2 regions of the Streptomyces sp. NBC_01428 genome follow, and region 1 is predicted to be linked to the other one. Evidence: riboswitches for the same ligand, from Rfam matches in the RefSeq annotation. Region 1 holds a riboswitch; the other holds the start of a gene.

The links. A riboswitch is a leader RNA that binds a small molecule or an ion and turns the genes downstream of it on or off. The one in region 1 is predicted to bind glycine.
Region 2: another riboswitch for glycine. It lies ahead of gcvP (aminomethyl-transferring glycine dehydrogenase); the one in region 1 lies ahead of gcvT (glycine cleavage system aminomethyltransferase GcvT).

Annotation. Positions count from the first base shown of each region.
Region 1 covers NZ_CP109499.1:3,086,951-3,098,018, forward strand. The annotation lists gene OG406_RS13225 (ABC transporter substrate-binding protein) at 1-1,527, opposite strand, end outside; gene OG406_RS13230 (ABC transporter permease) at 1,587-2,585, opposite strand; gene OG406_RS13235 (enhanced serine sensitivity protein SseB C-terminal domain-containing protein) at 3,062-3,862, opposite strand; gene OG406_RS13240 (enhanced serine sensitivity protein SseB) at 4,035-4,811, opposite strand; gene OG406_RS13245 (AAA family ATPase) at 4,877-5,545, opposite strand; glycine riboswitch at 5,720-5,816, shown strand; glycine riboswitch at 5,817-5,928, shown strand; gene gcvT (glycine cleavage system aminomethyltransferase GcvT) at 5,963-7,081, shown strand; gene gcvH (glycine cleavage system protein GcvH) at 7,236-7,613, shown strand; gene glyA (serine hydroxymethyltransferase) at 7,625-8,887, shown strand; gene OG406_RS13265 (L-serine ammonia-lyase) at 9,079-10,446, shown strand; gene OG406_RS13270 (glycoside hydrolase family 25 protein) at 10,583-11,068, shown strand, end outside.
Region 2 covers NZ_CP109499.1:7,617,404-7,628,471, reverse strand. The annotation lists gene OG406_RS33075 (CPBP family intramembrane glutamic endopeptidase) at 1-704, opposite strand, end outside; gene OG406_RS33070 (substrate-binding and VWA domain-containing protein) at 892-2,661, shown strand; gene OG406_RS33065 (glutamate-cysteine ligase family protein) at 2,700-4,217, opposite strand; gene OG406_RS33060 (hypothetical protein) at 4,762-5,355, shown strand; gene OG406_RS33055 (DUF5999 family protein) at 5,733-5,939, shown strand; gene gcvP (aminomethyl-transferring glycine dehydrogenase) at 6,075-8,960, opposite strand; glycine riboswitch at 9,138-9,233, opposite strand; gene OG406_RS33045 (PRC-barrel domain-containing protein) at 9,364-9,735, shown strand; gene OG406_RS33040 (DNA polymerase IV) at 9,657-11,068, opposite strand, start outside.

The DNA.
Region 1 (11,068 bases):
CTTGTTGTCGTACTGCGACAGGTTGGTGTTACCCGAGGCGCCGATCGCGCTGCCGTTCAGGATCTGCTGCTGGAAGCCGTAGCCGGAGGGCCAGTCGGCACCCCACTGCATCATGATCAGACCGATGTTGTTCTTCTCGGTGAACTTCGGGACACCCGCGTAGTCGGTGAAGTACTTGCCCGACGGGTACTGCTTCAGGCTGGCGTTGATGCCGACCTTCTTCAGCGAGTTGATGATCGCGGTGGCCGCGTCGATCTCCTGCGGGCGGTCGCTGCGCGCGGAGATGTTCGTGTTGATCGACGTCTTGCCACAGGCCTTGAGCTGGTCCTTGGCCTTGGCCGCGTCACCCTTGCTGCCCGCGGACGCGTAGACGTCCGACTTGCTGTAGCCCGGGATGTCCGGCGGAAGGACCGTGGAGGCGATGTCGCCACGGACCGGGCCGCCCTCGGCGGTCTGCACCGAGACCTTGTCGATCGCGAACTGCACGGCCTTGCGGCACTCGACCTTGTCGAACGGCTTCACCTTGGTGTTGATCGCCATGTAGACGAGTCGGCCACCGTAGGTGTTGTCCGTGCCGGCCTTCTTGTCGGCCGAGCTGAGCAGCTGCGCCTGGGTCGCGGCCTGGACGCCACCGCCACCGAGGTCGATCGCGTCGCCCGCGAGGACGTCCTTGTCGATCGTCTCGGCGTTGACCTTCAGGTTGACGACGATCTTCTCGGGGTACTGCTTGCGCAGCGGGTCGGTCTTCGCGTCCCAGTTGTCGTTGCGCACGAGGACGGCCTGCTTGCCGTCCGAGTAGCTCTGGAACTTGTACGAGCCCGAGGACACGATGTTCTTGACGTAGTCGACGCCGTTGTCCTTCGCCTGCGGGACCGGAGCGGTCTGCGGCGAGGCCACCAGGTAGTCGAACTCCTGGAACGCGGTCTTCAGGTGGAAGACGACGGTGGTGTCGTCCGGGGTCTCGATGGAGGAGAGGCCCTTGCCGCTCTTGTCCTTGTAGGGACCCTTGTACTTGTCGCCGCCCACGAGGAACTGCTGGAAGTAGTTCGGGCCGAGGGAGAGGACGTCACGCGCGAAGTTCGAGCGCTCGACGGCGTACTTCACGTCCTTGGACGTGATGGCGGTGCCGTCCTGGTACTTCAGGCCCGAACGCAGCTTGTACGTCCAGGTCTTGCCGCCGTCGCTCGGGACACCCTTGCTCGCGGCGAGGTCGGGGACAAGGGTGTTGCCCTTCTCGCCGGCGCCGGGCTGGAACGTCATCAGCGGGCGGGCGTACAGACGCGAGAGGTTGTACATGTACGCGTAGTACGTGTTGCCCGGGTCGAAGGAGTCCGGCACGTCGGAGTACTCGTACGTGACCGTGCCCCCCTTCTGGGTGGAGGCGTTGACGACGTCCGTGGTCGCTGCGTTGGCCCCAGCTGACTTCGTGTTGTCGGTGTTCTTGTTGTCATCGGCCTTGCTGCAGCCTGCAACGAGCAGACTCGCGGAGCCGATGGCCGCAATTGCGGCCAGCGCTGACCTTCGCATGATGGGCGGGTTCCCCTCCATTGTCGGAAACTTGTGGATCTCTCGGTGCGCGTCAGGCATCAGCGACTGCGCGGGTCGAGAGCGTCGCGGAGACCGTCGCCCAGCAGGTTGAAGGCGAGGACGGTCACGAAGATGGCGAGGCCGGGCACGATCATGAACTGCGGGTCGACCTCGTAATAGGTGACCGCTTCACGGAGCATGCCGCCCCAGGACGCCTGCGGGGGCTGGATGCCGACCCCGAGGAAGCTCAGGGACGCCTCGAAGAGGATGTTGGTCGGGATGAGCAGCGTCGAGTAGACGATGATCGGGCCGACCAGGTTGGGCAGCAGTTCCCGGAACAGGATGTACGGGCCCCTGGCCCCCATGCCCCGGGAGGCGTCCACGAACTCCCGCTCACGCAGGGCGAGCGTCTGGCCTCGGACGATACGGCCCAGGTAGGGCCAGTTGAAGAAGCCGATCACGAAGATCAGCACGCTCAGGTGGAGCGGGAGCCCTTCGAGGCCGAACGCGCCGCCCTGCAGGGTGGCGGAGATGGCGATCGCGAAGAGCAGGAGGGGGAAGGCGAGGAACGTGTCCATCAGGCGGCTGATGACCGCGTCGACGCGCCCGCCGTAGTAGCCCGCGACGACGCCGAGGATCGCGCCGATCACGTTCGACAGGATGGTGGCGCCGAAGGCGACCACCAGGGAGACCCAGGAGCCCTCGAGGACACGGGTGGCGATGTCGCGCCCGAACTTCGGGTCGACGCCGAGCGGGTGATCCCAGCTCATTCCGCCGAACCCGCCCTTGGGCAGCGAGGTGTTGGGGTCGATCAGGTCCTGGTGGAAGGCGTTCGGGTCCAGCCCGAACATCGCCTGGACGGGCCGGGCGAGCACGGCCAGCAGGATGAGCAGCACGACGATGACACCGCCGGCGACCGCCACTCTGTCGCGCTTGAAGCGCGTCCAGGCGATCTGTCCCAGGGAACGACCCTCGATCTGCCCCTTGTCGACTCCGGCGAGCACAGCCTCTGGCTGAACTTCCGTCGCCGCCCCGGTGGTCTCGATCGGTGCGGTCACAGTGACCCGACCCTTCTCGCCGGTGGTGACCGGCCTACGCCTGCCGCTGTCTGCGGCTTGGTTCACTTGCTCGCCGGGAAGCCGGCCGCAGATGATGCGGCCCGATGACCCGGCTGATCGTTCGACTTGCACTCGCTCACGGAATCGATGACCCCGTGTCTGATGGGCGAGTCTTCAGTGCCGCCACGATCACGTGCCAGGTCTCATGGAGAAAGTATGCGCAACCGTGATGCTTGTAGGGGGATTCCGTTATCCGAACAGTGGGTAACGCGAGCCGGACGAGGGGCAGTTGGGCGTGAAGGGTCCACGCTGATCCTTTTGGCCTCAAACGGTCCCGAACCGGGACAACCACCCCATGCGCCTGCTCCCCCGCAGGTCAGCACCATCGTGCGTACGGCAATGGAAGGCCGTGCGCGAGGTCATGATGCCAGCAGCACTCGCACGATCGTACGACCGGTCCGCGATGCGGGACGGCCTCAGTAGCCGCCGCGGGCCGGCGGATAGCCGTAGCCGCCCGCCACCGGGGCCTGCGCGGGCGCCGCGTGGGCCTCGCGGTCGTAGAACGGCCGGGCGTTGGCGCGCAGCCACATCGCGACCGGGTCGAACGCGTCGGACATCGCGACCGTCGAGACGGGCAGCCCCTCCGGGACGGCCCCGATCGACTGCTGCATCATCGCCCGCACCGAGTCGACGGCGGGCGGCGAGGTGTCGTACACGTCGAGGCCGATGGCGAGGTACGGCGCCCCGAGCGCGGGCTGGACCCAGGCCCGGCGCAACGAACGCACGGCCGGGGTGAGATGCGCGTTCTGGGTGATCAGGGCGTAGAACTGCGGGATCTCGATGCCGGGTTCGGAGAGCCGGAGCGGGCCCGCGGGCTGGCGTTCCAGGCCGGTGGCGATCCGGCGCAGATCGAGCCAGGGGATGCCGAGGCCGCCACCGGGAGCGTGCGGATTCAGCCAGAGACCGAAGTGGTCGGGGTAGAGGGTGCGGGCCACGTCCAGGCTGTCGACGACCTCGTACGAGCGGTTCCAGCCGCTGGCCGACAGCTCCTGGGCGGAGGTGACACAGGGCGCGTAACCGAAGCCGTCCACCTGCATGTTGCCGTACTGGGCGTCCGGGGAGCCGGACTGGCCGTGCCAGAGGAGCATCCACACCTGGCCGGACGAGGGGGTCGCGAGCGCGCGAAGGAGCGCCTCGTAGGCGTCGTAACGCCCGGGCGTCACCTGGCGCAGCATGTGCTCGACCTGCCCGGCCGCGGCCGTGCCCGACGCGCTCACCCTTCAACCGCCCCTTCGCGAACAAATCACGACGAACTCATCCAATACGCCTCAGGCGTCGGTGAGAACGTGCGTCAACACCTCGACCGGGCCATGAAACCAGCTTATGCGGCGAACGTCCTCCGCCGGGGGACGCCGTCGCGTGCTCCTTTCCGTCACGACGGACGGCCGTTCAGTGACCTGCCTGGTAGAAGGGCCGGACCTGGGCGCGCATCCAGTCGCCCACCGGGTCCTGGGTCACGTCGAGGAGGACCAGGTTCACCGGGATGTTCATCGGGACGCGGCCGAGGGCCCGGCCGAGGGCGTCGAGGGGGAGGGTGCGGGCCTCGCCCTCCCACAGGGAGAGTTCGACGCCGATGAACATGACCGGGGCGTCGCCCTCGATGCTGGCCAGGCAGCGGCGGGCGCTCAGCACGACGCCGGTGCCGGCGAACTCGGCGGAGGCCGCGGCGAGGAAGTCCACCGGGTCCTCCTGCCAGTCCGGTTCGAAGAGCCGCACCCGGCCGCCGCTCGCCGGTCCGTCCAGCGGGGTCCGCCCGGCCCGGCAGAGTTCGGCGACGGCGATCGGCGGCAGGGGCACGCCGACCACGCCGTCCGGGTTCACCGCGATGCCGACCTGCGGCGGGAGTCCGCGGGCGAACTCCGCGGCGGGCGCGATGGTGAACGACATGTGGCCGCCGGTGACCTGCCGGAACTGCTCCTCCGAGCTGAAGACGGGCACGTACACCTGGCCTTCGAGCTCCATCGTGGGCAGATCGAGCGGGCCGCTGTCGGGGCCGCCGCCGCTGGGCAGCGGCACCCAGACGAAGCTGCGGCCGAGCACCTCGACGATGCGGGCGCCCGCCGAGGCGGCTCCGCCCATGCCGAGGGCGGCGGACAGCACCTCCTCCAGCTCGTTGCCGGGCCAGCCGCCGTGCGGATGGGGGTGTGCCTGTGCCGGGAAGTCCATCTGTCTCTACCGCCTGCTTCGAACCACTGTTCCGGCTGGAAAGGTTAATGGGACGACACGGCCGGTCAGTGGCCGAAGTCGATCCTGCGCAGCACGTCGGCCGCCTCCCGGTCGATGAGGACCGCGGAACCGCAGCCCTCGGGAACGTCACCGCGCTCCACGGAGCGCAGCAGCCGGGCGACCGCGCCGCGGTGGCGGGCGAACGCGTAGCGCGAGACGCCCCGGCCGCGCTCGCGCTGGCCGTCCAGCGCGGTGTCCGGCGTGACGTCGAGCAGCAGCAGGTGCAGCGCGCCTCCCCGGCGGCGCGCCGCGCGGCCGAGCCAGCGGCGCACCCAGGCCTGGGTGCCGCAGTCGTGCACGACGACTCCGCCGTCGCCGCGCAGCGCCCGGCGCAGGCCGGCGTAGTGCGCGAGGCGGACCAGGGGGCGGTAGACCGCGTACGGCAGCAGGCGGGCCATCCGGCCGTCCCAACGGTCGCGGGTGTCCTGCGAGTCGACGCGCGTGCCCTCGACCGCCCGCCGCATCAGGGTCGACTTGCCGCTGCCGGGCAGTCCGGTGACCACGACGAGGTCGCGGGTGCCGAAGCGCAGACCGTGCGGGCTGTGCCCGGCACGGTCCCTCAGGTCTCGGACGACGGCCGCCGGGAGCGGGCCGCACGCCTCCCGGGCCGGTGCGCCGGTCTGCTCGGGCAGCGCGAGACCCGAGGTCGTCGCGTACACCGTGGTCCTGTTCACCGTGGCCGTCCTCCCCTTGGATGTGGAGTCCCATCCCCGTCGAGTGTAAAGAGAAGGTAATGCGCGGCGCTTCCCGTTTCGGTGCGCGGACTGCCACAGCACGGTTACAGATGCGGACTGCCCTGATCGGACGGGGCGTGCAATGATGGCCGCGCCAACTGCATACCGGCCGCTTGAATCCGCGCGGGAGAGTCCTGGGTACGTGTACCCGGGCGCCGAAGGAGCAAGTCCCTCCCTTGAATCTCTCAGGCCCCGTTACCGCGCGGGCGAGGCACATCTGAAAAGCGGGCCGCTCTCCGTGGCTCCACCCAAGGTGCAAATCAGGACCACCGTTTCGCGGGGTCGTGATGAACCTCTCAGGTTCCGATGACAGATGGGGAGGAACGACCTCGCCGTCATGCCTTGGGAGCCCCACCGATGAGCAGCACCACCCCCCGCCTCACCGCGCTCGACGCCCTGCACCGCTCGCTGGGCGCGACGATGACCGACTTCGCCGGCTGGGACATGCCGCTGCGCTACGGCTCGGAGCGCGACGAGCACCTCGCCGTCCGCACGAAGGCCGGCCTCTTCGACCTCTCGCACATGGGCGAGATCACCGTCACCGGCCCGCAGGCCGCCGAGCTCCTCGCCTTCGCGCTGGTCGGCAACATCGCCACCGTGGGCGTCGGCCGTGCCCGCTACACGATGATCTGCCAGGAGGACGGCGGCATCCTGGACGACCTGATCGTCTACCGGCTCGCCGAGCACGAGTTCATGGTCGTAGCGAACGCCTCCAACGCCCAGGTGGTGCTGGACGCGCTGACCGCACGCGCCGCCGGTTTCGACGCGGTGGTGCGCGACGACCGTGACGCGTACGCCCTGATCGCCGTGCAGGGACCCGAGTCCCCCGGCATCCTCGCGTCGCTCACCGACGCGGACCTGGACGGCCTGAAGTACTACGCGGGGCTGCCGGGCACCGTCGCCGGTGTGCCGGCGCTGATCGCCCGCACCGGCTACACGGGCGAGGACGGTTTCGAACTGTTCGTCGCGCCCTCCGACGCCGAGAAGGTGTGGCAGGCGCTGACCGACGCGGGCACCCCCGTCGGGCTGATCCCGTGCGGCCTGTCCTGCCGCGACACGCTGCGCCTGGAGGCGGGCATGCCGCTGTACGGGCACGAGCTGACGACCTCGCTGACCCCCTTCGACGCCGGCCTCGGACGGGTCGTGAAGTTCGAGAAGGAGGGCGACTTCGTGGGACGCGCCGCGCTCCAGGAGGCCGCCGAGGGCGCCGAGCAGAACCCGCCGCGGGTCCTGGTCGGCCTCGTCGCCGAGGGGCGTCGCGTGCCGCGCGCCGGGTACCCGGTGGTCTCCGGCGGCCAGGTCGTCGGAGAGATCACCTCGGGCGCCCCGTCGCCCACGCTGGGCAAGCCGATCGCGATGGCGTACGTCGACGCCGCGCACGCCGCGCCGGGCACCACCGGTGTCGGTGTGGACATCCGGGGCACCCACGAGCCCTACGAGGTCGTGGCGCTGCCCTTCTACAAGCGCCGGAAGTGACACTGGTCCGCACCGGCAGGCCGTGACACCGGCCCGCACGGACCACGGGCGTCGCGGCTCTCCGCGGCGCCGGACGGCACCCCCGGACGGGCTCGTCCGGGTGACGGACTCCCCCTTTCATCAGCACTCCCCCGCGTACAGGAGAATTCAGGCCATGAGCAACCCCCAGCAGCTCCGCTACAGCAAGGAGCACGAGTGGCTGTCCGTCGCCGAGGACGGCGTCGCGACCGTGGGCATCACCGAGTTCGCGGCCAACGCGCTCGGCGATGTCGTCTACGCCCAGCTTCCCGAGGTCGGTGACACGGTGACCGCGGGCGAGTCCTGCGGCGAGCTGGAGTCGACCAAGTCGGTCAGCGACCTGTACTCCCCCGTGGGCGGCGAGGTCGTCGAGGCCAACCAGGACGTGGTGGACGACCCGTCGCTGGTGAACTCGGCCCCCTTCGAGGGCGGCTGGCTGTTCAAGGTCCGCGTCGCCGACGAGCCCGAGGACCTGATGTCCGCCGACGAGTACGCCGCCTTCACCGCCGGCTGAGGAGTCACCGCATGTCGCTTCTGAACACCCCCCTGCACGAGCTGGACCCGGACGTCGCGGCCGCCGTCGACGCCGAGCTGCACCGCCAGCAGTCCACCCTGGAGATGATCGCCTCGGAGAACTTCGCTCCGGTCGCGGTCATGGAGGCCCAGGGCTCGGTCCTGACGAACAAGTACGCCGAGGGCTACCCCGGCCGCCGCTACTACGGCGGCTGCGAGCACGTCGACGTGGTCGAGCAGATCGCCATCGACCGGGTGAAGGCCCTGTTCGGCGCCGAGCACGCCAACGTGCAGCCGCACTCGGGCGCCCAGGCCAACGCGGCGGCGATGTTCGCGCTGCTCAAGCCGGGCGACACGATCATGGGTCTGAACCTCGCGCACGGCGGGCACCTCACCCACGGCATGAAGATCAACTTCTCCGGCAAGCTCTACGACGTGGTCGCCTACCACGTGGACGACGAGACCGGCCAGGTCGACATGGCCGAGGTCGAGCGCCTCGCCAAGGAGTCGCGTCCGAAGCTGATCGTCGCCGGCTGGTCCGCGTACCCGCGTCAGCTCGACTTCGCGGAGTTCCGCCGGATCGCCGACGAGGTCGGCGCGTACCTCATGGTCGACATGGCGCACTTCGCCGGCCTGGTGGCCGCGGGCCTGCACCCGAACCCGGTGCCGCACGCCCACGTCGTCACGACGACCACCCACAAGACCCTCGGCGGCCCCCGCGGCGGCGTGATCCTCTCGACGGCCGAGCTGGCCAAGAAGATCAACTCCGCGGTCTTCCCGGGTCAGCAGGGCGGTCCGCTGGAGCACGTGATCGCGGCCAAGGCCGTCTCCTTCAAGGTCGCCGCCACCGACGACTTCAAGGAGCGCCAGCAGCGCACGCTGGACGGCGCGCGCATCCTGGCCGAGCGCCTGGTACAGGACGACGCGAAGGCCGTGGGCGTGGACGTGCTGTCCGGCGGCACCGACGTGCACCTGGTCCTCGTCGACCTGCGCAACTCCGCGCTGGACGGGCAGCAGGCCGAGGACCGGCTCCACGAGGTCGGCATCACGGTCAACCGCAACGCCGTCCCGAACGACCCGCGCCCGCCGATGGTCACCTCCGGGCTGCGCATCGGCACGCCGGCGCTCGCCACCCGCGGGTTCACGACCGAGGACTTCACCGAGGTCGCCGACGTCATCGCCGAGGCGCTGAAGCCGGCCTACGACGCCGAGGCCCTCAAGGCCCGGGTGTCCGCTCTGGCCGACAAGCACCCGCTGTACCCCGGCCTGAAGTAGTTTCGTACGCTTCAGGCCGTACGTTTTTGTTCGTACGTTTTCACGGCGTACGGTTTTTGTTCGTACGGTTCGTTCCGTACGGGCGTCCGGGGCACCGCGCACACTGGAAGCAGCGCGGTGCCCCGTCCCATGCAGTCCCGCACCACCCCCGCCGGACAACGGCGTCCGGCGAAACCACCAAGGAGTTCCCCGTGGCCATCTCGGTCTTCGACCTGTTCTCGATCGGTATCGGCCCGTCCAGCTCCCACACGGTGGGCCCGATGCGCGCCGCACGCATGTTCGCCCGGCGGCTGCGCAACGAGGAGCTGCTGGCCCCGGTGACCTCGATACGCGCCGAGCTGTACGGCTCGCTGGGCGCGACCGGCCACGGGCACGGCACGCCCAAGGCGGTGCTGCTCGGCCTGGAGGGAGCCTCGCCGCGCACGGTCGACGTGGAGGGCGCCGACGACCGCGTGGAGCAGATCAAGGCGTCCGGCCGGCTCAGCCTGCTCGGCGAGCACGAGATCGACTTCTCCTTCGACGACGACCTGATCCTGCACCGCCGCAAGGCCCTGCCGTACCACGCGAACGGCATGACGATCTTCGCCTACGACGCCGCGGGCGACCTCGTCCTGGAGAAGACGTACTACTCGGTCGGCGGCGGCTTCGTGGTCGACGAGGACGCCGTCGGCGAGGACCGCATCAAGCTCGACGACACCGTCCTGAAGTACCCGTTCCGCACGGGTGACGAGCTGCTGCGGCTGACGAAGGAGACCGGCCTGTCGATCTCCGCGCTGATGCTGGAGAACGAGCGGGCCTGGCGCACCGAGGACGAGATCCGCGAGGGGCTCCTCGCCATCTGGCGCGTCATGCAGGCGTGCGTCTCGCGCGGCATGGCCCGCGAGGGCATCCTGCCGGGCGGCCTCAAGGTCCGCCGGCGCGCCGCCCACTCGGCCCGCCAGCTCCGCGCCGAGGGTGATCCGCTGGCCCACGCGATGGAGTGGATCACCCTCTACGCGATGGCGGTCAACGAGGAGAACGCCGCGGGCGGCCGGGTGGTGACCGCCCCGACCAACGGCGCGGCCGGCATCATCCCGGCGGTGCTGCACTACTACATCAACTTCGTGCCGGGCGCCGACGAGGAGGGCGTCGTGCGGTTCCTCCTCGCGGCGGGTGCCATCGGCATGCTCTTCAAGGAGAACGCGTCCATCTCCGGCGCCGAGGTCGGCTGCCAGGGCGAGGTCGGCTCGGCCTGCTCGATGGCGGCCGGCGCGCTCGCCGAGGTGCTCGGCGGCAGCCCCGAGCAGGTGGAGAACGCCGCCGAGATCGGCATGGAGCACAACCTCGGCCTGACCTGCGACCCGGTCGGCGGTCTGGTGCAGATCCCCTGCATCGAGCGCAACGGCATGGCCGCCGTGAAGGCCGTGACCGCCGCGAAGATGGCGATGCGCGGCGACGGCTCCCACAAGGTCTCCCTCGACAAGGTCATCAAGACCATGAAGGAGACCGGCGCCGACATGAGCGTGAAGTACAAGGAGACGGCCCGGGGCGGGCTCGCGGTGAACATCATCGAGTGCTGATCGCGTACGCCGGGTGCGGGTCGCTCCTCCGTGCGAGGGTGACACGGGTGAAGTCGGGGAACTCGAAGGGCAGTTGTTCCCCACGAAACCCGGGCACCACTCTGTGTGGCCCGCCCCCTGCACGGAGGCTCCCCCCATGCTGCGAGGCATCGACGTCAGCGCCTACCAGTCGTCCGCGTACGGAACCGACGGTCTGTCGTTCGTCTTCATCAAGGCGACCGAAGGCCGCTCGTACGTCAACCCGAAGCTCGCCGCCCAGGTGAAGACGGCCCGCGACGCCGAGTGCGTCGTGGGCTTCTACCACTTCCTGTGGCCCGGCGACATCACCGCCCAGGCCGAGTACTTCGTCGGCAAGGCCCCCGAGAAGGCGGGCGACCTGCTCGCCGTCGACTGGGAGACCACCGGCGAGGGCACCCACGCGAGCAACGCGGAGAAGGACCGCTTCATCCGCAAGGTCAAGGAGCTGCGCCCGCACCACCGGGTGGTGCTCTACACGAACCGGAACTTCTGGCTGAACATCGACACCACCTCGTACGCCGGCGACGGTCTCTGGATCGCCGACTACGTCTCCGCGGGAAAGCCCCGCATCAAGGCGAAGTGGCGCTTCCACCAGTACACGTCC
Region 2 (11,068 bases), 4.5 Mb from region 1:
ACCCGGCCCCAACGCCGGTACAGGTAGACGAAGACAATGCCCATCGCCATGTTGCCGACGAACCCGCCGATGCCCTGATAGAGGTGGTACGAGCCGCGCAGCACCGCGCTCGCCACCAGGGCAGTCCCCGGCGTCCAGCCCAACTGTCCGAGCCTGCGCAGCAGGTACCCGACGACGATGACCTCCTCCAGTACGGCGTTCTGCACCGCCGAGAGGATCAGTACCGGGAACTTCCACCAGACGTCGGGCAACGCCTCGGGCACCACCGTGAGGTTGGCGCCGAACGCGCGGGCCCCGAGATAGAAGGCGATCCCCGTACTGCCGATCACGGCCGCGACGAGGGCACCCCGCCCGAGGTCCGGCCACGGCCGCGTGCGGTCGAAGCCGATCACGCGCATGCCCTTGCCCTCGCGCATCAGCAGGTGCGCGACGAGCGCGACCGGCACCAGAGCGGACGCGATACCGAAGAGCTGCCAGGCCAGATCGAGCCACGGACGCCCCGGTGCGGCCGAGGCGTTGAGCGTGGCCGCCTGATCCTTCAAGCCCCCTGGTTTGGTGACCGATCCGACAAAGCTGATCAGGGCGGACACTCCGCTCGCACCGAGCGACAGCGCCAGGACGAGCAGCGTCTCATCCCGGAAAATCCGTCGTGTCAGCCCCGCTTCGGGAAAAGAATCGGCCACCGACCCCGCCTCCACCTGCACTCCCGCCTCCAGTTGAGTAATCGCGCCTCATCCCCATCTTCGCCCCGCTAGGGTCTCGAAAGAAGTTACGAAGATCGTGCGCGACAGGCCGTTGGGGGACACGGGCTCCGTACGGGGTGTACTTCCCCCTTTGCCTGTTTTACGGCTGTCCCACGGCTCAGGCTCACCGCGGAGGGACCACACCGTCATGGGACGTCACAGCTTGCCCGACGAGCGCCGGGCGGGCACCGCCGACCCCCGGATCCGCGCGCGCCGCCGCACGGTGGCCGTCGCGACCGTGCTCGTCCTCACCGTCGCCGGCGGCACGGCCGTGGCGGTCCGCGGCGGTCTGTTCTCCTTCGGCGGCTCCTGCAAGGACGACGCCGTGCACCTCACGGTGGCCGCGTCGCCGGACATCACGCCCGCCCTCACGGCCACCGCGGCGTACGCACGCGAGAAGAACATCACCTCGGACGGCCGCTGCCTCGACGTCCGGGTGACCGCTCGCGAGTCCTACAAGGTCACCGACTCGCTCCAGACCGGCAAGCCGACCGGCATACAGGTGTGGGTGCCCGACTCGGGGCTGTGGGTGGAGCGAGTCACCGGGTCCACCACCGCGACACAGGTCACCGGTGCCGGCAACGTCGCCTCCACCCCCGTCGGCGTCGCCATGGTCCCGGCGGCCGCGAAAACGCTCGGCTGGCCCGAGAAGACCTACGCATGGACCGAACTGGTCGGCGCGACGATGCAGGACGACAAGCTCAAGCTGGGCGCGGCCGACCCGACGCGCAGCTCGACGGGTCTGCTCGCCCTCACCCGGATCAGCGCGGCCGCGTCCCGCGTCAAGGGCGGTGACACCCAGGCCGCCGCCATGGCCAAGGCCCTCTCACAGCGCACCTCGGACAGCGACACCCAGGTCCTCGACACACTCCCCCGCGACGACTCCGGCACCGAGCGGGGCAACCCGAAGCGGAACCAGGCGCTGATCCTCTCCGAGCAGGCGGCGTTCGCGCACAACGCCTCGGACGAGGGCGGGCAGGACCTCGACCTGTTCTACCCGAAGGACGGCACTCCGCTCCTCGACTACCCCTACACCCTGGTCGACGAGGCAGGGCAGAACACCGACGAGAGCCGCGCCGCCCTGCGGTTCATGACCCTGCTGGGAGAGCCCGCACCGCAGAGGATCCTGCGGAAGTACGGCTTCCGAACGGACGCGCAGAGCCCGTCCAGGGCGCTGGTCACCGCGGCCGGCGGCAGCTCCCCGCAGCCGTACACCCGGACCGCCACGGAACCCGAGTCGCCCACCGCGGTCAAGGAAGCCCTCGGCATGTGGACGATCACGGTGCAGAGCGCCCGGATCACCACGGTCGTCGACGCCTCCGCGTCCATGAGCGAACCCGTGGCCGGGACCGACCAGTCCCGCATGGACGTCACCAAGTCGTCCCTGCTCCAGGCCCTCGCCACCTTCACGCCCGAGGACGAGATCGGGCTGTGGAAGTTCTCCACGAAGCTCGACGGCGACAAGGACTACCGCGTGCTCGTGCCCACCGCCCGGCTCGGCGACTCGAAGGGCGCCGGAACCCAGCGCGAGAAGCTGTCGGCGGCGTTCAGCTCCCTGAAGCCGGTCCCCGACGGGGCCACCGGCCTGTACGACACCACGCTCGCCGCGTACAAGGCGGCCGTCGCGTCCTACGCGAAGGGCAAGTTCAACGCGCTCGTCGTCCTGACGGACGGCGCCAACCAGGACCCGGGCAGCATCTCCCGCTCCAGTCTCGTCGCCGAGCTGCAGAAGCTGACCGACCCGGAGCGCCCGGTGCCGCTGATCGCGATCGCGGTGGGTCCCGACGCCGACAAGGAGGAGGTCGACCAGATCGCCAAGGCGACCGGTGGTTCGGGTCAGCAGGTCAACGACCCGGCACAGATCCACGCCGTCATGCTCAAGGCGATCGTGGCGGCCGGCTCCGGCATCACCGGCTGAGACGCCGGCAGCACGGGCCGACCACCGCCCCCGTCACCTCACGCCAGCGGAGCCGGCTTCGGCAGCCCGACCGGCCAGGTGTGCACCGGGTCCCCGAGGTGCATGAGTTCGCCGTAGCGCCTGGTCGTCGCGGCCAGGGCGGCGTCCCGCCCGAGGCCCTTCTCCAGTGCCCGGTGGAAGGTGGCGGCCTGCCAGGTCGCGCCGTTCGTACGCAGCCTGCAACGGTCCTCGATCACGCCCAGGTACAGGTCCCGGTCGGCGGGTTCGATGCCCCACGCGTCCAGGCCGGCGGCTGCCAGCGGGAGCAGCTCGTCGCGGATCAGGTGCGCGGCGTCCACCTGGGTGGTGCCGCTGTGGCGTCCGCGCCGCGGCCACTCCAGGCGCGCCTCGATGCCGTGCTTGCAGGCCGCGTCGAAGTTGGCGGCGGCGGCCTCGAAGGGAAGCCGCGTCCACACCGGCCGGGACTCCTCGGCCAGCGCGCGCACCAGCCCGTAGTAGAACGCGGCGTTGGCGACGACGTCGGTGACGGTCGGACCGGCGGGCAGCACCCGGTTCTCGACCCGCAGATGCGGAACGCCGTCGGCGATGTCGTACACGGGCCGGTTCCACCGGTACACCGTGCCGTTGTGCAGCACGAGTTCGGCGAGCTTCGGCACGCCGCCGGCGTTGAGCACCTCCAGCGGGTCCTCGTCGTCGCAGATGGGCAGCAGCGGCGGGAAGAACCGCAGGTTCTCCTCGAAGAGGTCGTACGCGGAGGTGACCCAGCGTTCACCGAACCACGTCCGGGGCCGGACCCCCTGCTCCATCAGTTCGGGCGGACGGGTGTCGGTGGACTGCTGGAAGAGCGGGGGCCGCGACTCACGCCACAGCTCGTGACCGAACAGGAAGGGCGAGTTGGCGCCGACGGCGACCTGCGGGGCGGCGACGACCTGTGCCGCGTTCCACACGTCCGCGAAGCGGCCCGGGGTGACCTGGAGGTGCAACTGCACGGAGGTGCAGGCGGCTTCGGGCGCGATGGATCCCGAGCGGCACACGAGGCGTTCCACCCCGTCGATGTCGAGCACGAAGTCCTCGCCGCGCGCCGCGACGATCTGGTCGTTGAGCAGCGCGTACCGGTCGACGTCCGACAGGTTCGCGGAGACCAGGTCGTCCTGTCCGAGCGTCGGCAGGATGCCGATCATCACGATTCCCGCGTCGACCTCGCTCGCCTTTCGATGGGCGTACGCGAGCGAGGTGCGCAACTCCTCGGCGAGCCGGTCGAATACCCGGCCGTCCAAGCGGTGTGGGGCTATGTTGACTTCCAGGTTGAACATGGCGAGTTCTGTCTGGAAATCCTTGCTCGCAATCCGCTCCAGTACTTCGGCATTCATCATGCGCGGCATGCCGTCGGGCCCCGCGAGATTCAATTCGATCTCCAGGCCCATCAGGTTCTTCGGCCGGTCGAACCTCTTCTCCTCCAGCAGCCTCTCCAGCACCGTCAGACACTGCCGGAGCTTGTCGCGGTGGCGCTGTCGGTCGCTCAGGTCGAACGGCCCTGCAACGACCTTCTCCCCCATCGCGATGTCCTTCCTCGACTGGGCAGGCCGACGATCCGGCGGCCTTGGTGTCCCGGGTACGGAGGATGATGCCCCGGCAACGCGATCCATAACGTCCCGCGCGCGCCCTTCGGCCGCTACGCTGGGGTCCGATTCCCCGGGCACATTCACGAGGCATGCGGCAATAAGCAAGTTTACCGGCGCCAAGATCTCGTGAAAAACGCCGACGAGTATCGGCCGACCGCTCCGGTGAAATATTCCGAGGTCACCGCCATGCGGCCACGCAGAACCGGGATGAAGCGCGCGTTTTCGCGACCGAATAGTGCCTTGTTCTTCATATTCGGGACGACTAGCCGAAACACTGTATGAACACGTGTCGTATAAACTCCGCTACCGAGGCAGAGAGTTTGCGCTCGCGGTCCTAGGTCCTGTCGTCACGGTGACGACGACAGGCGGCATTCCTGCCGGCGGATCCAGACCCCACGCCCCTCTGACCCGAGAGCTGACAGCGCCGTCCGCCCCCTCCCTCGCGCCACTGTGCCTGTCGAACGAGAGGCGACCCACCATGCCGCTGCACGTACCTCCGGCTCCCGCGCCCGCCCTGCGCACCGTCCTCACGGCACTCGGTTCTCCCACCGCCGTCCGCGAAGCCCGAACGCCCTCCCTGCGCCTGGCGCAGGGACCGATCACGCCCGAACTCCCGCTGCCCGTCCATGTCCTGGACCGCATCACGCCCGCGGGCGCGTCCACCACCCGGCTCGCGGGGTGGCGGTTCCTGCTCCGCAGCGGGGACCGCGCGGTGGCAGCCGCCGACACCATGCTGACGCCGGACGGCTGGGCCTTCTCGCGCTTCTTCGAGGGGCCTTACATCGCCGCCACGGAACACGCCCTGCGACAGGCCGAAGCCATGCACCAGCCCTACCAGGCACGTCTGTTGTCCGTACCCGAGCTGTACATGCTGACCCTCTGGCTGCACGGCGACATCACGGCCGACGGCGCCGACGGCCATCCGGCCGCCACCGACCTCCTCGTCCCCCTGGCCCCCGCCCCTCCCGGCATCGCCGCGCACCGCCCGCACCGCGTCGCCGAACTCCTCCCGGTGCTCACCCACCGGGTCACCCCCGTCACTCCCGGACCGCTGCTCGGCTCACCCGCCTGACCCGACGACCACCGTGCCCCGCGGCCGACGGCCGGCCGCGGGGCACAGCGCTGTCACGACCCCGGACCACCGGCCCGCTCATCGGGGCTCCACAACGCTCGTACGAGGGAGGACGCCCTCCCGACCCGACCGGACTAGCCCTATTCGGTCACCTCGAACCACCCGAAGAGGTACTGCAGTTGGGATGAACCGTCCGCACGGGTGATGCGTCATCAACCTGTGAGAAGCGGTGCCGTCAAATCCCTGCGGATCGACGCCCGTGGGGCAACACTGGGTTCCAGACCACACACCAACGGGGGGCGGCCATGAGTACTTCGAGCCGCGGGACAGACACCACATCCATCACTGACCTCTCGACCCAGCGAAAGATCCCACCCATGTGCCAGCACCAGCCACCGTGCCCGTCAGCCGCGTCCGCCGACCGGGAGTCCGCCCGTCTCGTGGCGCATCACCCGGAACAGGGATGGAGCCTGCTGTGCAACGGCGTTCTCCTCTTCGAGGACACCGGTGAGCTCCTGCCGGACGGCCGGATCATCGCCCCGCACCGCCCGCTGGGCGGCGCCGCGGTAATGACCGCTGCCTGACCCGCACACCCGGGCGGCCCCGACAGGGCCGCCCAGACAGACGAGGGGCCGGCCCGGAGACGTACTCTCCGAACCGGCCCCGACGCATCTCCGCGGGTGGTCACTGCGGGTGACCACCCGCGTTCGGTGTGCCGATCAGTCCTCGTAGGCGTCCAGCGGCGGGCAGGAGCAGACGAGGTTCCGGTCGCCGTAGGCCTGGTCGATCCGGCGGACCGGCGGCCAGTACTTGTCCGCTGCCGAGACACCGGCGGGGAACACGGCCTCCTCGCGGCTGTACGCGTGCTCCCAGTCACCGCCGAGCGCGGCGGCCGTGTGCGGCGCCCCCCGCAGCGGGTTGTCGTCGACGGCCCACTCGCCGGAGCCGACCTTCTCGATCTCCGCGCGGATCGCGATCATCGCGTCGCAGAACCGGTCCAGCTCGCCGAGGTCCTCGGACTCGGTCGGCTCGATCATCAGAGTGCCGGCCACCGGGAACGACATCGTCGGCGCGTGGAAGCCGTAGTCGATCAGGCGCTTGGCGATGTCGTCCACGCTGACGCCGGTCGCCTTGGTCAGCGGGCGCAGGTCGATGATGCACTCGTGCGCGACCAGTCCGCCGGGGCCGGTGTACAGCACCGGGTAGTGCGGCTCCAGGCGCTTGGCCACGTAGTTCGCGGACAGCACGGCCACCTGTGTGGCGCGCTTGAGACCCTCGCCGCCCATCAGCCGGACGTACGACCAGGAGATGGGCAGGATGCCCGCGGAACCCCACGGCGCGGCGGAGATCGGACCGACGCCCGTCTCGGGGCCGGCCTCGGGCTGCAGCGGGTGGTTCGGCAGGTACGGCGCCAGGTGCGCGCGCACGCCGACCGGGCCGACGCCGGGACCGCCGCCGCCGTGCGGGATGCAGAACGTCTTGTGCAGGTTGAGGTGCGAGACGTCGCCGCCGAAGTGGCCCGGCTTGGCGAGACCCACCAGGGCGTTCAGGTTGGCGCCGTCGACGTAGACCTGGCCGCCGGCCTCGTGCACCTGGGCGCAGATGTCGGCGACGTGCTCCTCGAACACACCGTGCGTCGAGGGGTAGGTGATCATCAGCACCGACAGCTCGTCGCGGTACTGCTCGATCTTGGCGCGCAGGTCCTCGACGTCGATTTCGCCGTCGTCGGCCGTCTTCACGACGACGACCTTCATTCCGGCCATCACGGCGCTCGCGGCGTTGGTGCCGTGGGCGGAGGACGGGATGAGACAGATGGTGCGCTGGTCGTCGCCGTTGGCGCGGTGGTAGCCGCGGACGGCCAGCAGACCGGCCAGCTCGCCCTGCGAACCGGCGTTGGGCTGCAGCGACACCTTGTCGTACCCGGTGACCTCGGCGAGCTGGTCCTCCAGCTCGTGGATGAGCGTGAGGTAGCCCTGGGCCTGCTCGGCGGGCGCGAAGGGGTGCATCTGCCCGAACTCGGGCCAGGTGACCGGCTCCATCTCCGTGGTCGCGTTGAGCTTCATCGTGCAGGAGCCCAGCGGGATCATGCCGCGGTCGAGCGCGTAGTCGCGGTCGGAGAGCTTCCGCAGGTAGCGCAGCATCGCGGTCTCGGAGCGGTGCTGGTGGAACACCGGGTGCGTGAGGTAGTCGTCGGTGCGCAGCAGCGCGGCTGGCAACGTGTCCTGCGCGCTCGCGTCCAGCGCCTCGACATCGCCCTCGACGCCGAACGCGGTCCACACGGCGGCGAGCTGCGCGCGCGTGGTCGTCTCGTCGCAGGAGATCGACACATGGTCGGCGTCCGCCCCGTGGACGTTGACGCCGAGGTCGCGGGCGCGCTCCACGACGGCGGCGGCGCGGCCCGGGACCCGCACGGTGAGCGTGTCGAAGTACGCGCCGTGCACGACCTCGACTCCGCCGGCGGTGAGCCCGGCGGCGAGCACCGTGGCGTAGCGGTGCGTGCGGCGCGCGATGGTCCGCAGCCCGTCGGGGCCGTGGTACACGGCGTACATGCCGGCCATCACGGCGAGGAGCACCTGGGCCGTGCAGATGTTGCTGGTCGCCTTCTCGCGACGGATGTGCTGCTCACGCGTCTGGAGGGCGAGGCGGTACGCCTTGTGCCCGTCGGCGTCCACGGACACACCGACGAGGCGGCCGGGGAGGCTGCGGGCGAACTTCTCGCGTACCGCCATGTAGCCGGCGTGCGGTCCGCCGAAGCCCATCGGGACACCGAAGCGCTGCGTCGTGCCGACGGCGATGTCCGCGTCGAGCTCGCCGGGCGAGGTGAGCAGCGTGAGGGCGAGCAGGTCGGCGGCGACGGTGACGACCGCGCCCAGCGCGTGCGCCTGCTCGATGAGCGGCTTGATGTCACGTACGGCACCGGAGGCACCCGGGTACTGGACGAGCACGCCGTTGATCTCGCGCCCGGCCAGGTCGGCCGGGATGCCCTCGGCGAGGTCGGCGACGACGACCTCGACGCCGGTCGGCTCGGCGCGGGTCTGGATGACCGCGATGGTCTGCGGCAGCGCGTCCGCGTCGACCAGGAAGAGGCCCTTCTTGTTCTTGCCCATGCGGCGGGACAGCGCCATCGCCTCGGCGGCGGCGGTGCCCTCGTCGAGCAGCGAGGCGCCCGAGGTGGGCAGACCGGTCAGCTCGGCGACGACGGTCTGGAAGTTCAGCAGCGCCTCGAGCCGGCCCTGCGAGATCTCCGGCTGGTACGGCGTGTACGCCGTGTACCAGGCCGGGTTCTCCATGACGTTGCGCAGGATCACCGGCGGCGTGAACGTGCCGTAGTAACCGAGGCCGATCATCGAGCCGAGCACCTGGTTGCGGTCCGCGAGCGAACGCAGCTCGGCCAGCACGTCGGCCTCGGTGCGCGCGGCCGGCAGCTTCAGGGCCTCGGCGTTCTTGATCACGTCCGGCACCGCGGCGGCCGTCAGCTCGTCGAGCGAGCCGTATCCGACCTGCGCGAGCATCTTGGCCCGGGCTTCGGAGTCGGGCCCGATGTGGCGCTGCTCGAAGGGGATTCCCTGTTCGAGCTCGGAGAGCGGAATGCGAGGGGCGGTCATTGCGGAGGCCTCCTGGTCTGACGCGACCTTCGAGGGGTACCCCGGCACGGGTACCCCGACGGCCTCCCCCTCTGTCATCTCAACCTGAGAGCTTCACCGGTCCGTCCGCTGACGTCCCGGCTTTCACCGTCGGTGAGGGCGGAGGCCATCGGCACCCGCCCTGCTTTCCAGAGTGACCTCGTCCGTGCGGTACGTGAGCCTGAGAGATTCCGGGGAGGATTTGCTCCTTCGGCGCCTCCGGTGAAGTCTGGAGGACTCTCCCGCACGGGATCAGCAGCCGTTGGCCAGCCTACCAGCGGGGACAAGACACCTGCCTTCGAGTGGCCGCCCGCCCGAAAGTGCTCTTTTGTAGTGCTTACGGATGTACTGCTTACGGATGAGTTTGCGACCACGTGGAGGGACCGTGCAGACCGACATCGATCCGCGCAACCTGATCGGCCGCAAGGCGTTCGACCGCAAGGGCACCAAGATCGGCACCATCGACGAGGTCTACCTCGACGACGCGACCGGGGTACCGGAATGGGCGGCCATACGCACCGGCCTGTTCAGCCGGGACGCGTTCGTCCCCCTGGAGCCCAGTGAGGTCGTCGAGGGGACCTTGCGCATCCCCTTCGACCGGGCCCTGATCAAGGACGCCCCCGACTTCGGCGTCGGCCGGCACCTCTCCCCCGAGCAGGAACTGCAGCTCTACCACCACTACGGACTCGACGTGGCGGCCCCTCCGCCGCCGCCGGACCGTGACTTCGGCCGGCTCGCGGGATCCGAGGACACCTGATCCACGGAGCCCGAGGGCACCTGGCCCCCTGGGCTTGAGACCACAGGGGCCGTCGGGTCGGCCTCCGGTACCCCGGCTCCCGACGCCCCCGGCTCCACGTCCGCGGGCGTCCGCCCCGGCTCCTCCGGTCTCCGCTCCACCAGCGGAAGCGGATCCGCCGGCTCCAGCCGAGGATCGTCCGTCCGGAAGGTCCGCACCCGGCCCGGCTCCGAGTACGGCGTCTCGAACCGCACCGTGACCCGCCCCAGACCGCTCCCCTGCACCCACCCGTGCCCGAACTCGGCATGCCGGACGTCGTGCCCCGCGGACCACCGTCGCTCCGCGGCCGGCTCCTTCCCGCCCTCGGGACCGTCCGGCTCCGCCTCCGCGAACTCCTGCGCCGACGGCTCCGCCGCGGCAACGGCCTCCGCGTGCGCCTGTGCCTGCGCCTGTGCGAACAGGTCCTCCTGCGTGTAGTCGGCGAGCCCGGAGACACCCACCCCGAGCAGCCGCACGCCCCCGGTCGTGTCCACACCCTCCAGCAGCCGCGCGGCGGCCTCCTGGACGACCCCGGGGTCGTCCGTGGGCCCGCGCAGCGTCTCGGACCGGGTCAGCGTCGAGAAGTCGTACCGGCGCACCTTCAGCACGATGGTCCGGCCCGACAGGCCCGCCCCGCGCAGCCGCCGCACACAGCGGTCCGCGAGCCGCGCCACCTCGAGGCCCACCCGGACCCGGTCGTGGATGTCCACGTCGTACGTGTCCTCCACCGACACCGACTTCGTCTCCCGGTCGGACACCACGGGCCGGTCGTCGCGCGCCAGCGCCATCGCGAACAGCGCGTGCCCATGGGCCTTCCCCAGCAGCCGTACGAGCTCGTCCTCGCCCGCCTCGGCGATCTCCTCGACCGTGGTGATCCCGGCCCGCCGCAGGTGGTCCCCCGTCGCCGGTCCGACGCCCGGCAGGGTCCGCACGGACATCGGCCCCAGCAGCTCGCGCTCGGTGCCCGGATCGATCAGCACCAGACCGTCGGGTTTCGCCTGCTCCGAGGCGATCTTGGCCAGCATCTTGGAGGCGGCGAGCCCCACCGATCCCGTGAGCCCCGTGACAGCTCTGATGTCCGCCCGCAGCTTCACCCCGGCCAGCCGTGCCGAGCGCTCGTCCCACGCCGTTCCGCCCGCTTCCAGGTCCACGAACGCCTCGTCCAGGCTCAGCGGCTCCACCAGCGGCGACAGGGCCCGCAGCAGGCCCATCACCTGCTCGCTGACCTCTTTGTAGAGAGCGAAGCGCGGCACCAGATACGCGGCGTTCGGCGCCCGGCGGCGCGCCTGTGCCATCGGCATCGCCGAGTTCACCC